Regions from separate parts of the Streptomyces sp. NPDC058579 genome, predicted to be linked through region 2. Evidence: riboswitches for the same ligand, from Rfam matches in the RefSeq annotation. Region 2 holds a riboswitch; the other holds the start of a gene.
The links. Region 2 has a riboswitch for S-adenosylmethionine ahead of ACFWRO_RS27710 (aminotransferase class V-fold PLP-dependent enzyme). Riboswitches for the same ligand answer to the same signal wherever they lie in the genome.

Region 1: another riboswitch for S-adenosylmethionine. It lies ahead of thrC (threonine synthase); the one in region 2 lies ahead of ACFWRO_RS27710 (aminotransferase class V-fold PLP-dependent enzyme).

Annotation. Positions count from the first base shown of each region.
Region 1 covers NZ_JBHXPI010000005.1:41,996-49,364, reverse strand. The annotation lists gene ACFWRO_RS09010 (cold-shock protein) at 323-526, opposite strand; gene ACFWRO_RS09005 (MoaD/ThiS family protein) at 959-1,237, opposite strand; gene thrC (threonine synthase) at 1,272-2,591, opposite strand; SAM riboswitch class I at 2,609-2,766, opposite strand; gene ACFWRO_RS08995 (glucosyl-3-phosphoglycerate synthase) at 2,887-3,828, shown strand; gene ACFWRO_RS08990 (hypothetical protein) at 3,867-5,672, shown strand; gene ACFWRO_RS08985 (trehalose-6-phosphate synthase) at 5,774-7,216, shown strand.
Region 2 covers NZ_JBHXPI010000032.1:61,377-68,745, reverse strand. The annotation lists gene ACFWRO_RS27730 (c-type cytochrome) at 1-283, shown strand, start outside; gene ACFWRO_RS27725 (Rieske 2Fe-2S domain-containing protein) at 280-1,332, shown strand; gene ACFWRO_RS27720 (cytochrome bc complex cytochrome b subunit) at 1,329-2,954, shown strand; gene trpD (anthranilate phosphoribosyltransferase) at 3,085-4,149, shown strand; SAM riboswitch class IV at 4,269-4,385, shown strand; gene ACFWRO_RS27710 (aminotransferase class V-fold PLP-dependent enzyme) at 4,579-5,979, shown strand; gene ACFWRO_RS27705 (glycerate kinase) at 5,990-7,141, opposite strand; gene ACFWRO_RS27700 (SLC13 family permease) at 7,138-7,369, opposite strand, start outside.

The sequences.
Region 1 (7,369 bases), on a different contig from region 2:
GTGAAGTGGTCCTCCCGGACATGGGGTGGATAACGCTCCAGGACCGCGCCGACGCCCGCGACGGACGGCCTGCGTACCCGGCGGTTCCTTGCCCCACCTGGCCGCGGACCTCGTCTGCCCGATCCTCGTAAGCACTCTCACCTTCAGAGTGCTAACGCCAATGATTAGCACTCGGCCCATGCGAGTGCAAGCGACTCTCAAGGATCGAGCCCGGGTCCACGGAGCCCCCGCACACGCACGAGGGGTCCGCATCCCGGTCAGGATGCGGACCCCTCGGCGTGAGAACGCGTGAGTGCGTACGTGGTGGCCGATCGCGCCGTGCTCAGACGGCGAGCTTGACCATGTCCGCCTGCGGACCCTTCTGGCCCTGCGAGATCTCGAACTCGACCCGCTGACCCTCTTCGAGGGTGCGGTATCCGTCCATCTGGATCGCGCTGTAGTGGACGAATACATCCGCACCACCGTCGACCGCGATGAAGCCGTAGCCCTTCTCCGCGTTGAACCACTTGACGGTGCCCTGAGCCATGCCTAACTCCCCTATTACTGGCCCTTGCGCGGGACCCGCACTTCGCGGACCCGGGTCAGACCCTGCGCCGGAACGCGTCGACCGCGGCTGAATGTATCTGCCCAACTGCCCTCTGCAACAGGTCAATCGGGCGAGAATTCTGGGCACGCCGTAAAGGAGAATTCCGGAGAATTGATTGAATTCCGGGGCAAGTCGGGCCCGGCAAAGCGCGCAGAAGGTACAGATCGTTCGCGCACTTTGGCTGCTTCTTGTCGCGTGCGGCGCATTCTCATATGCGGCTGGCACGGAGCAGCGCGGTGAAGCCGGGGGGACTTCCCCAACTCTACCCCGTTCAACCATGCAGAATTGCCCCCTCCGCTTCTCTCGCGGAGGGGGCAATTCAGTTACTCAGGGTAAAGCGAGCGCTCGGCCGTGGGCTGAGCAGTCGTGGGCTCAGCAGCCGCCCGCCACCGCCGGGATGATCGAGACGCCCGCGCCGTCCGGCGTCGCCGTCTCCAGGCCCTGCTCGAAGCGGACGTCGTCGTCGTTCACGTAGACGTTCACGAAGCGGCGCAGCTTGCCCTGGTCGTCCAGGACGCGGGCGGAGATGCCCGCGTGGTTCTTCTCCAGGTCCGAGATGACCTCGGACAGGGTCGCGCCCTCCGCCGGAACCTCGGCCTGGCCGCCCGTGTAGGTACGGAGGATGGTGGGGATACGGACCTTGACGCTCATGTGCTGCTGCCTTCCGTGTACGGACGAGTGGGGGTCAGTGGGCCAGGCCGGCGTCGCGGAACGCGTCCAGGCTCGGCTTGATGGTGGCGGTCGCCTGAGAGGTGTCGGCCACCGCGTCCAGGGTCTTGAGGCCGTCGCCCGTGTTGAGCACGACGGTGGTGAGGGACGGGTCGATGAGGCCGGCCTCGACCAGCTTCTTCGTCACGCCGACCGTCACGCCGCCCGCCGTCTCGGCGAAGATGCCCTCGGTCCGGGCCAGGAGCTTGATCGCCTCGACGACCTGCTCGTCGTTCACGTCGTCCACCGCGCCGCCGGTGCGGCGCGCGATGTCGAGGACGTACGGGCCGTCGGCCGGGTTGCCGATGGCGAGCGACTTGGCGATGGTGTTCGGCTTCTGGGGCCGTACGACGTCGTGACCGGCCTTGAAGGCGGCCGACACCGGCGAGCAGCCCTCGGCCTGGGCGCCGAAGATCTTGTACGGCTTGTCCTCGACCAGGCCCAGCTTGATGAGCTCCTGCAGACCCTTGTCGATCTTCGTGAGCTGCGATCCCGAGGCGATCGGGATGACGAGCTGGTCCGGGATGACCCAGCCCAGCTGCTCGCAGATCTCGTACGCGAGCGTCTTGGAGCCCTCGCCGTAGTACGGCCGCAGGTTGACGTTGACGAAGCCCCAGCCCTCGCCCAGCGGGTCGCCGATGAGCTCGGAGCAGAAGCGGTTGACGTCGTCGTAGTTGCCCTCGATGCCGACGAGCTCGCCGCCGTAGACGGCGGCCATGACGACCTTGCCCTGCTCCAGGTCGTGCGGGATGAAGACGCAGGAGCGGAAGCCGGCGCGGGCGGCGGCGGCGCCGACGGCGCCGGCCAGGTTGCCGGTGGAGGAGCAGGAGAGCGTGGTGAAGCCGAAGGCGCGGGCGGCTTCCAGGGCCTGGGCGACGACGCGGTCCTTGAAGGAGTGCGTCGGGTTGCCGGAGTCGTCCTTGACGAAGAGCTTGCCGGGCTCGACGCCCAGTTCGCGGGCGAGGTTGTCGGCCTGGACGAGCTTGGTCCAGCCCGGGTTCAGATTCGGCTTCTCGGCGACGTCGGCGGGGACGGGCAGCAGGGGGGCGTAGCGCCAGATGTTGGCGGGGCCGGCCTCGATCTGCTTGCGCAGCGCCTCGGGGTCACCGACGGGAAGGTCGTACGCGACTTCGAGGGGGCCGAAACAGAGCTCACAGGCGAAGATCGGGCCGAGTGCGAAGACTTCGCCGCATTCCCGGCAGGAAAGTCCGGAAGCGGGACCGAGATCGACCGTCCGAGCGCTTTCGGCAGTGCCTGCGGTGGGGGCGGTGTCGGGGGTAACAGTCTGTACAGCCATGGAGGCGAGGCCCTTTCTCCTCATCTTTCCCATGGCGAACGTCGCCATGAGACGGATTTGGCACCTTCCCTAGCCGGGAGCCTCGCGGGCGCAGTGCTGACGACTGCGGACGAGACCGACTGGAGGGTTGCCGGGGCTTCAACGGGCCGTTTCCCTCTGCCCCTCTGGATGAGCGGTATTCGATTGTGTGGCGCGGGCGGCACCCCGACATGCATCGGGCGTCCGCGTTGTTCAAGACTGTAACCGAAGGCCCGGAGGCTTGAACCTGCCGTCCGAACCGCGAGATGGAGATCACGTGCTGGAGGAAGTGGAGCGCTGGCTGGGCCGGCGGTCCTGGTCCGTGGCGGACCGAAGACTGGACCGCGTCCTGGCGGCGAAGCACGGGACGACGGTCAGCGTCGTGCTGCCCGCGCTGAACGAGGAGGCGACGGTCGGCGAGATCGTCTCCGTCATCCGGCGCGAGCTGATGACCGAGGCCGTTCCGCTCGTGGACGAACTGGTGGTGATCGACTCCGGTTCCACCGACCGTACGGCGGAGGTGGCGGCCGCGGCCGGGGCGCGGGTGGTGGCGCGGGACGCGATCCTGCCCCGGATACCGGCCGTGCCTGGCAAGGGCGAGGTGCTGTGGCGGTCACTGATGGTGACCGAAGGGGACATCATCTGCTTCGTCGACGCGGACCTGCGGGACTTCTCCGCGGACTTCGTCACCGGCATCGTCGGCCCGCTGCTCACCGACCAGGACATCGACTTCGTGAAGGCGATGTACGACCGCCCGCTCGGCGACGCCCCAGGTCAGGGCGGTCGGGTGACGGAGCTCGTGGCGCGGCCGCTGCTCAATCTGCACTGGCCGCAGCTGGCCGGCTTCGTGCAGCCGCTGGGCGGCGAGTACGCGGCGCGCCGCTCGCTGCTCGAACGGCTGCCGTTCCCGGTCGGTTACGGAGTGGAGCTGGGCCTGCTCGTGGACGCGCTGCACACGGTCGGGCTCGACGCCCTCGCGCAGGTGGACGTCGGGGTCCGCAAGCACCGGCACCAGGACGGGCGGGCGCTGGGCCGGATGGCGGCGGCGATCTACCGGACGGCGCAGCTGCGGCTCTCCCGGGGCCATCTGGTGCGGCCCCGGCTCACCCAGTTCGAGCGCGGCGAGGACGGCTTCACGCCGCACACGTACGCGGTGGACACGGAGGAGCGGCCGCCGATGGTGGAGATCGCGGAGTACGCGCACCGCCGCGTGGCGTAACGCCGAATGATTGTGTTTTTTGCCTAAATTTCCCTTTCATGCGGTTCAAAAATCGGATGACCATGTCGGTGGCGGCGCTCGTCCTCGCCGCCGGCTCACTCGGCTCGCTCTCCCTCGCCGTGGCCGGTCCCGCCGCGGCCGACGTGGTGGAGCCCTTCGGCAAGCGCTACGCCGAGTCGCTGTACGGCGACTTCACGACCATCGGCAACACGGTCATGGGCTGCCCCACGGCCCCCGCCGACCTGGCCGCGCGCTGCGCCACCGCCGCCTCCGGGCAGGGGAGCGACAACAACAACACCTTCGCCATGAAGCGGATCAACACCGCCTCCATGGACGGCGGTTACGGCTCCAGCACCGGCCACGTCGTCGTCCCGGCCGGGGCGAGGGTCGCGTACGCCCGGCTCTTCTGGGGCGGCAACGACGGCACGTACAAGGGGCCGAGCGGGGCGCAGCTGAAGCGCTGTGACGTCTCCGGCGCCGATGTGGTGACCTCGCCGGGCGACCACGCCACGACCGCGCCGCACATCAGGGTCGGGGCGGGGACGGCGACGGCGGTCTCGATCGACAGCATGGTGACGGACCCGGCGGACACCGGCGGCCCGCACTACTACACGGGCGAGTCGGACGTGACGGCCGCGTTCGCGGGCGTGACCGGTACGGACGCGCGGGTCGCGGTCGGCAACATCTGGGCGCCGGACGGCAAGGGCTGTGTGGCGGGCTGGTCCCTGACGGTCGTCTACGCGTTCCCCGGCCCCGAGCCGACCCACGCGCCCGACCGCCGCAACGTGTACGTCTACGGCGGGCACGTCCTGCAGCGCTCCACCTCCCCCGCGACCACGATCACCGTCGACGGCTTCCACCGGACGACGGGCAAGGCGCGGGCGAGCGTGACGGCGTACGAGGGCGACTGGAACACGCCCGGCGACAAGTTCCTGGTCGACGGCAAGAACGTCACCGAGGCGCACACGGGCAACACGAACAACTTCTTCGTCAGCGAGGACGACGGCGCCGTCGCGCCGAAGCTGACGAACAACCTCTCCATCGACACCAAGGCCTTCGACATCCCGGACGGCGCGATCCCGGTGGGCGCGCGGTCGGCGGAGCTGACGTTCACGACGACGGGCGACACGTACGTGCCCTCGGGCCTGGCCTTCTCCGTCCCCGTACCGGACCTGGAGATCACCAAGACGGCGAGCCCGCAGAAGGTGAAGCCCGGCGACACCCTGACGTACACGATCACCGCGAAGAACATCAGCCGGCTGGACCACCCGAACGCCAAGTTCAGCGACGACCTGACCGGCAACCTGGACGACGCCGCCTACCTGGGCGACGCGAAGGCGACGCTCGGCAAGGTCACGTACGACGGGCCGAAGATCGGCTACGTCGGTGACATCCCGGCCGGGAAGACGGCAACGGTCACGTACTCGGTGAAGGTCCACGACCCGGTGCGCGGCGACGGCCGACTCGGCAACAGCGTCGAGGTCGAGTCGCCGCGCTCGAACTGCGGCAAGGGGAGTGAGGACCCGGCGTGCGGGGTGACTCCGGTCCTGGACCCGCCGACGCCGGAGCCGACGCCGGAGCCGACGCCGGAGCCGACGCCTTCGGACCCGGTGGACCCCACGCCGTCCCCGTCCGAGTCGGAGGTGGCACCGTCCCCCGCGCTCACCACCCACCAGCCCCGCCCGACCCCACACGCCCCGGACGGCCCGCACGGCCCCGGTGGTTCGATGGCCGAGACCGGCTCCAGCGGTGAGCGGCTCTGGCTGCTCGGCGGGCTCGCGCTCGCCCTGGCCGCGACCGGCCTGGTGGCGAAGGCGGCCCTGCGCGGACGCCGCGACCACTGAGGCGTCCACGGAGGCGGCCACTGAGCCGCGACGAGGGGCGAGGATTCGCCAGAGTCGTATACGTACGTTTGAGCGTTTACGTGACGGGCTAGGTTCGCCACATGGCTTCTGTGCTCGTGGCGTCCAACCGAGGTCCTGTCTCGTACGCCCTCGCCGCCGACGGCACACTCAGTGCCCGGCGCGGCGGGGGCGGTCTCGTCTCAGGCCTGAGCGCGATCTCCTCCCAGGACAGCGTGTGGGTGTGCGCGGCCCTCGGGGAGGGCGACCGGGAGGCGGTCAGGCGCGGGGAGTCCGAGCCGGGCGTACGGATGCTGGACATCGACCCGGAGGTGTACGCCGACGCGTACAACGGGATCGCGAACTCGGTGCTGTGGTTCCTCCACCACCACCTGTACGAGATCCCGCGCGAGCCGGTCTTCGACGCGGAGTTCCGCCGCCGCTGGGAGTCGTACCGCAGCTACAACCGGGCCTTCGCCGAGGAGCTTGCGGCCCGGGCGGACGAGGGCGCGGCGGTCCTGGTGCAGGACTACCACCTGGCCCTGGTCCCGGGGCAGCTGCGCGAGCTCCGCCCCGACCTGCGGATCGGCCATTTCACGCACACGCCGTGGGCGCTGCCGGAGTACATGCGGATGCTGCCGGAGGACGTCCGCGAGGAGCTGCTCTGGGGGATGCTCGGCGCGGACGAGCTGGGTTTCCACACCTGGGGATGGGCGCAGGCGTTCATCACCGGCGCGCACATCCACGGGCCGGCGGGCGAGGCCGACGGCTTCTGGCGCAGCGACGACCCGTGGCGCGGGGTGGAGCACCGCAGGGCGGGCGGCGAGCGCAGGCGCACCCGGGTGCACGTCTTCCCCCTGGGGGTGGACGCCGACGACCTCCGCGCGCTCGCCCACACTCCCGAGGTCGACGACCGGCTGGCCGCGCTGCGGGCCGAGATCGGCGACCGGCGGACGATCGTGCGGGTGGACCGCACGGAGCTGTCGAAGAACATCGTCCGCGGCCTGCTGGCGTACCGGGAGCTGCTCCAGGAGCACCCGGAGTGGCGCGGCAAGGTCGTCCACCTGGCCTCCGCGTACCCCTCCCGCCAGGACCTGGAGGTCTACCGCGCGTACACCGCGTCGGTGGCGGAGCTGGCGGAGGAGATCAACGCGGAGTTCGGCACGCCCGACTGGCAGCCGGTGCTCCTGTCGGTACGCGACGACTTCCCCCGCTCACTCGCCGCGTACCGCCTCGCGGACGTGGCCCTGATCAACCCGGTCCGGGACGGGATGAACCTGGTCGCGAAGGAGATCCCGGTGGTCTCGGAGACGGGCTGCGCCCTGGTCCTCTCGACGGGCGCGGGCGCCTACGAGGAACTCCACGAGGACGCCCTGACGGTCAACCCGTACGACGTCTCGGAAACCGCCCGCGCCCTCCACCACGCCCTGACGATGCCCGCCGCGGAGCGCGCGGACCGCTCGAAGCGCCTCGCCGTCGCCGCGACGGCCCTGCCGCCGCAGCGGTGGTTCCTGGAGCAACTGGAGGCGCTGCGGGGCACTGACTAGCCCCTCGCCGGGGCGCGTGCGGCTCAGCCGCCACGGCCCGCGCGGATCTCGCGGATCTCGCGGATCTCGCGGATCTCGCGGATCTCGCGGAGAGCCTGCCCGGGCGCCCCCTGAGCCTGCTCGGGCGCGCGGCGCAGCCCGCCCGGGCTGCGC
Region 2 (7,369 bases):
CCTCGAAGGCGTGAGCCCGAAGCACCTGTACGAGGCCATGCAGACCGGCCCGCAGAACATGCCGTCCTTCCCCGACACGACCATGCCGGAGAAGGAGAAGAAGGACATCATCGCGTACGTCCAGGCTGTCAACGGCGAGAAGGCCGACAGCCCCGGCGGGCTCAGCCTCGGCGGCCTCGGCCCCGTCAGCGAGGGTCTGTTCGCGTGGGTGTTCGGTCTGGGTGCGCTGATCGCAGTTGCCGTCTGGGTCGCGGCCCACACCGCTAAGGCCAAGAAGTCATGAGTAGCCAAGAGATTCCAGAAGAGAACCTGCCCGCAGAGCAGGACACCGCGCACGGCGCGGTGAAGGTCCTCGACGACCCGTTCGCGGACCCGGGCCTCCCGCCCCACAAGCCGCGCATCCAGGACATCGACGAGCGGGCCGCCAGGCGGTCCGAGCGTGCGGTCGCCTTCATGTTCACGCTGTCGATGCTGGCCACCGTTGGCTTCATCGCCTCGTACGTGATCTTCCCGGTCGACAAGATCGTCTACATCTGGCCGTTCGGCCGGGTGAGCGCGCTCAACTTCGCCCTGGGATGGACGCTCGGCCTGGCGCTGTTCTTCATCGGCGCGGGCGCGGTCCACTGGGCCCGCACCCTGATGTCCGACGTGGAGATCGCCGACGAGCGCCACGCGATCCAGGCGTCGCCGGAGACCAAGGCGAAGGTCATGGCGGACTTCGCGGCCGGTGCCGCCGAGTCCGGCATGGGCCGCCGCAAGCTCATCCGCAACACGATGTTCGGCGCGCTGACGCTCGTACCGCTCTCCGGCATCGTGCTGCTGCGTGACATGGGCCCGCTGCCCGAGAAGAAGCTCCGGTCCACCCTGTGGGCCGACGGCAAGCAGCTCATCAACATGAACACGCACGAGCCGCTGCGTCCCGAGGACGTCGCCGTCGGTTCGCTGACCTTCGCGATGCCCGAGGGCCTCACGGAGCACGACCACGACTTCCAGGTCCAGATCGCCAAGGCCGCCCTGATGATCGTCCGGATTCAGCCGGAGGACATCAAGGACAAGCGCGAGCTGGAGTGGTCGCACGAGGGCATCGTCGCCTTCTCGAAGATCTGCACCCACGTCGGCTGCCCGATCTCGCTGTACGAGCAGCAGACCCACCACGTGCTCTGCCCGTGCCACCAGTCCACCTTCGACCTCTCCGACGGCGCCCGCGTCATCTTCGGCCCGGCCGGTCACGCCCTTCCGCAGCTGCGGATCGGTGTGAACGACAAGGGCAACCTGGAGGCGCTCGGCGACTTCGACGAGCCCGTCGGCCCGTCCTTCTGGGAGCGCGGATGAGCACTGTGACCGATTCGAAGAAGAAGGCACCCGCCGGTGAGCGGGTCGCCGACTGGGCCGACGGCCGCCTGGGGATCTACTCCCTGGCCAAGGCCAACATGCGGAAGATCTTCCCGGACCACTGGTCCTTCATGCTGGGTGAGATCTGCCTCTACAGCTTCCTCATCATCATCCTCACGGGTGTGTACCTGACGCTGTTCTTCCACCCGTCGATGAACGAGGTGGAGTACCACGGCAGCTACATCCCGCTGCAGGGTCAGCTGATGTCCGAGGCGTTCAACTCGACCATGCACATCTCCTTCGATGTGCGCGGTGGCCTGCTCATCCGGCAGATCCACCACTGGGCGGCGCTGATCTTCCTCGCCGGCATGTTCGTGCACATGATGCGCGTGTTCTTCACGGGCGCGTTCCGCAAGCCGCGTGAGATCAACTGGCTGTTCGGCTTCCTGCTGTTCTTCCTGGGCATGTTCACCGGCTTCACCGGTTACTCGCTCCCGGACGACCTGCTCTCCGGCACCGGTGTCCGCTTCATGCAGGGCGCGATCCTGTCCGTGCCGGTCATCGGCACGTACCTGTCGATGTTCCTGTTCGGCGGGGAGTTCCCCGGCGGCGACTTCGTCGCCCGGTTCTACTCGGCGCACGTCCTGCTGCTGCCCGGCATCATGCTGGGTCTGGTGGTCGCCCACCTGATCCTGGTCTTCTACCACAAGCACACGCAGTTCGAGGGCCCCGGCCGTACGAACAAGAACGTCGTGGGCATGCCGCTGCTGCCGGTCTACATGGCCAAGGCCGGAGGCTTCTTCTTCCTGGTCTTCGGTGTCATCGCGATCATCGCGGCGATCGCCTCGATCAACCCGATCTGGGCGCTCGGCCCGTACCGCCCGGACCAGGTGTCCACCGGCGCCCAGCCCGACTGGTACATGGGCTTCGCCGAGGGTCTGATCCGTGTGATGCCGGGCTGGGAGATCAACCTCTGGGGCCACACGCTCGTCCTGGGCGTGATGATCCCGCTGGCGATCTTCCCGGCGGTCCTCGCGGCCATCGCGGTCTACCCGTTCATCGAGTCCTGGATCACCGGCGACAAGCGCGAGCACCACATCGCGCAGCGCCCGCGCAACGCTCCGACGCGCACCGGCTTCGGTGTCGCCTGGATCACCGCGTACATGATCATGCTCGTCGGTGGTGGAAACGACCTCTGGGCCACCCACTTCCACCTGTCGCTGAACTCGATCACCTGGTTCGTCCGGATCTTCTTCTTCGTCGGACCGGTCATCGCGTTCATCGTGACCAAGCGGATCTGCCTCGGCCTCCAGCGCCGGGACAAGGACAAGGTGCTGCACGGACGCGAGTCCGGCATCATCAAGCGCCTGCCGCACGGTGAGTTCGTCGAGGTCCACCAGCCGCTCAGCCAGGGCGAGCTGTACAGGCTCACGGCGCACGAGCAGAACCAGCCGGCCGAGCTCGGCCCGCTGGTCGACGAGAACGGCGTCGAGCGCAAGGTCGGCCGCATGGAGAAGCTCCGCGTCAAGCTCAGCAAGGGCTACTACGGCGAGGACCACCAGATCGCCAAGCCGACCGCCGAGGAGTACAAGGAGATCACGAGCGGCCACGGCCACCACTGATCACCTGATCGCCTGACCACAAGGTCGCCACAGCGAGAGCCCCGTCCATTCGATGGACGGGGCTCTTTGCCGTGCTGCCGGATCGATAGGGTGGGAGCGTATTTCCGTTACGTGATGACCAGGAGCTGCCATGAGCGCTGCGACCCCCGCTGGAGGACCTACGTCGGCGGGCCGCTCCTGGCCCGGTGTCCTCGACGGACTCCTGACCGGCCGCGACCAGAGTGCTGAGGACACGGCCTGGGCGATGGACCGCATCCTGCGCGGTGAGGCCACCGACGCGCAGATCGCCGGCTTCGCCGTCGCGCTGCGCGCCAAGGGCGAGACCGTCGAGGAGATCACCGGGCTCGTCCGGACGATGTACGAGCACGCCAATCTGATCGAGGTCCCCGGCCCGTCCGTCGACATCGTCGGCACCGGCGGTGACGGCGCCAAGACCGTCAACATCTCCACCATGTCCGCGATCGTGGTGGCCGGCACGGGCGCCAAGGTCGTCAAGCACGGCAACCGGGCCGCCTCCAGCGCGAGCGGTGCCTCCGACGTCCTGGAGAAGCTGGGCGTCAACCTCGAACTGACCCCGAAGCGGGTCGCCGAGGTCGCGGAAGAGGCCGGGATCACCTTCTGCTTCGCCGTGAAGTTCCACCCGGCCCTGCGCCACGTGGCGGCGGCCCGCAAGGAGCTCGGCATCCGGACCACCTTCAACTTCCTCGGTCCGCTCACCAACCCGGCCCGCGTCAAGGCCCAGGCGACCGGTGTCGCCGACGCCCGGATGGCCCCGATCATGGCCGGCGTGCTCGCCGAGCGCGGCTCCTCCGCGCTGGTCTTCCGCGGGGACGACGGCCTGGACGAGCTGACGACCACGGCCACCTCGCGGGTCTGGGTGGTACGGGACGGCCAGGTGCGCGAGGAGGCCTTCGACCCGAGGGACGTCGGCATCGAGGTCGTCCCGGTGGAGGCGCTGCGCGGCGCCGACGCCTCGTACAACGCGGACGTGGCGCGCCGGCTGCTCGCGGGCGAGACCGGTCCCGTACGGGACGCGGTCCTGCTGAACTCGGCGGCGGCGCTCGTGGCGCTGCGCCCGGGGTCGGGCACCCTGGCGGAGCAGTTGCGCGAGGGGATCGCGCGGGCGGCGGAGTCGATCGACTCGGGGGCCGCGCGGAAGGCGCTGGAGCGCTGGGTGGCGGTGAGCAACGCGTAGCGGTCGGGCGCGCGGCAGAGGGGTTCGGGGTTGTCCGGGCCCCTTTTTCGCGCCCTTCGTGTCCCGGATCCCGGACACGGGTTGCGCCGGGGTGATCACGTGACATAACTTCTTGGCCAGGTCATGAGTGACAGCTACGAAGCCCCGGCTTGCTGTCCGGCAACCCTCCGTCCGTGGCGGGGTGCCCCGGGTGAAGACCAGGCCGTGGACAGCAAGGTCCGCGGCAAGCGCGGACCCCTGCGACACCCTGGGGTCCTGGTCCTCAAGGGAGCAGTCTCGTGAGCAAGCGAATGCGATAGGGCCTTCGGCCCCGTTTCTCCACCCTCCACACGCCATGCCGTGTGTCGAGGCAACACCCGTATGAGGCACCCCACTTCGCGCTGCCCTGCGGGCCCTTCGCTGCCCCAGTCCTGCCAGGGAGATACCGCCATGTCCGCGTACCCGAACGCCACCGCCACTGCCGCCACCGCCACGGACGCCGAATCCGCCGATCCCTGCTGTGCCGCTCCGCTCCCGGTGCTCGGGCGGGACGTCACCGTGCCGCTCGTGACCGGCGGTGAGGTCACGTACGCCGCGCTCGACTACGCCGCCAGCGCGCCGGCCCTGCAGCGGGTGTGGGACGACGTCTCCGCGTACGCCCCGTACTACGGCAGCGTCCACCGGGGCGCCGGGTACCTCTCGCAGCTCTCCACCGACCTGTTCGAGAACAGCCGCGTCACCGTCGCCGAGTTCCTCGACTGCCGCGCCGACGACCAGGTCGTCTTCACCCGCTCCACCACCGACTCGCTCAACCTGCTCGCTGCCGTGCTCCCCGCCGACTGCGAGGTCTTCGTCTTCGAGACCGAGCACCACGCCTCGCTCCTGCCGTGGCAGGACGCCCGGGTCACCTACCTCAACGCCCCCCGCACGCCCGCCCAGGCCGTCGAGACCCTGGAGCGCGCCCTCGCCGACCGCGACCCCTACGGCCCGGCCCTCGTCTGCGTGACCGGCGCGTCGAACGTCACCGGTGAGCTGTGGCCGGTCAAGGAGCTGGCCGCCGCCGCGCACGCGCACGGCGCCCGGATCGTCCTCGACGCCGCCCAGCTCGCGCCCCACCACCCCGTCTCCGTACGGGAGTTGGACGTGGACTGGGTCGCGTTCTCCGGGCACAAGCTGTACGCCCCGTTCGGTTCGGGCGTCCTCGCGGGCCGCTCCGACTGGCTCCAGGACGCCGAGCCGTACCTCGCCGGTGGCGGCGCCTCCAAGAAGGTCGCCCGCCGCGCCGACGGCGGGGTGGACGTCGAGTGGCACACCACGGCCGCCCGCCACGAGGCCGGTTCGCCGAACGTCATCGGCGTCTACTCCATCGCCTCCGCCTGCAAGGCGCTCACCGAGGCCGGTTTCGACCAGCTCGTCGCCCGCGAGCAGCACCTCGTCGACACCGTCCGCGCGGGCCTCGCCGAGGTGCCCGAGGTGAAGGTGCTCTCGCTCTTCGGCGACGACGCGCCGCGCGTCGGCGTCATCTCCTTCGTCGTCGAGGGGTGGAACAGCTCGCACTTCGCCGCCGCGCTCTCCGCCGAGTACGGCATCGGCGTCCGCGACGGCCTCTTCTGCGCCCACCCGCTCGTCCGCACCCTGCTCGGCAGCGACCCGCAGACCCAGGGCGAGTGCGGCGCGCCCGAGGCCGCGCCCGGCGAGAAGTCGCTCAACGCCATCCGGGTCAGCTTCGGCGCCGGTACGCCCGACGAGCACGTGGAGCGTTTCGTACGGGCCGTGAAGGAGCTGGTCCGGGACGGTGCGCAGTGGAAGTACCGCACCGAGGACGGCCGCTGCGTCCCGGACCGCGGCTGACACCTGGCCCTCAGGCCGCCAGGCGGGTGCCCACCAGGACCATCCGCAGGGTGCGCTCGGCCGCGTCGGCGAGGAACTCCGCGCCCCGGTCGAGCGCCTCGGGCAGCGCCATCGGGGCGGGCAGGATCGAGCCGTAGGCGTCCACCCCCACCGCCCGTACGTGGTGGGCGCCCTGGCCGAGGGTGCCCGCGAGGGCGAGGACGGGGACACCGTGGGCCTTGGCCCGGCGGGCCACCTCGGCGGGGATCTTGCCCCGCACGGTCTGTCCGTCCAGGGCGCCCTCGGCCGTGATGACCAGGTCGGCGCGGGCGAGCCGGGCGTCCAGGTCGATCCGGTCGAGCAGCACCTCGAACCGGGGCAGCAGCCGGGCCCCGAGCGCGGCGAGCCCGGCGCCGAGGCCGCCCGAGGCGCCCGTGCCCGGGGCGGTCCGCAGCTCGACCGGGCCCGGCAGGTCGCGGCCGAGGACGGCGGCCCACCGCTCCAGGGCCGCCGACAACTCCTCGACCTGCTCCGGGCTCGCGCCCTTCTGCGGGCCGAAGACCCGTGCCACGCCCCGCTCGCCGCACAGCACGTTGTACGGATTGCAGGCGACGAGGAGCTCCGTGGTGGCCAGCCGGGGGTCCAGGTCCGTTCCGTCGATCCGGTCGAGACGGGTCAACGCGCGTCCGCCTAGGGGGAGTTCGGCTCCCTCGGCGTCCAGGAGTCGGGCGCCGAGGGCCTGGAGCGCGCCCGCCCCGCCGTCCGAGGTGCCCGAGTCGCCGCAGCCGACCAGGACGCGGCGCGCCCCGGAGTCCAGCGCGGCCCGGATCAGCTCGCCGACCCCGAGGGTCGTCGTGGCGCCCGGGTCGCGCCGCCCGGGCGGCACCAGCGAGAGGCCCGCGACGGCCGCCATCTCGACCACCGCGGAGGAGCGGTCGAGGAGCGCGAAGTGGGTCCGGACGGGTGCGCCCAGCGGGCCGGTCGCGACCCGGGGCACGAGCCTTCCTCCGGTCGCGGCCGCCAGGGCCCGGGCCGTACCCTCACCGCCGTCGACCAGCGGGATCAGGTCGAGTACGGCATCAGGGCAGGCCCTGCGCACCCCCTCGGCGATGGCCTCGGCGGCCTCGGGCGCGGAGAGGGACTCCTTGAAACCGCTGGGGGCGACGGCGATACGGAAGGTCATGGCTGGGACTCCAGACTGACGGGCACGCCGAGCAGCGGCCAGACGAAGAGGGCGAAGCACAGCACCAGCGCGGCGCTGAGCGGGGCGAGCACGGCGGAGAGCCGCAGCAGATGGCCCGGGGTGAAGGTGGGGACGCCGTCCGGTGGTTCGGCGAAGAGCGCGACCGGTTTCGCGGAGGCGGGCAGGGTCTGGCAGAAGCCGGCCGCCGCCGTCGAGGCGAGCGCGGCG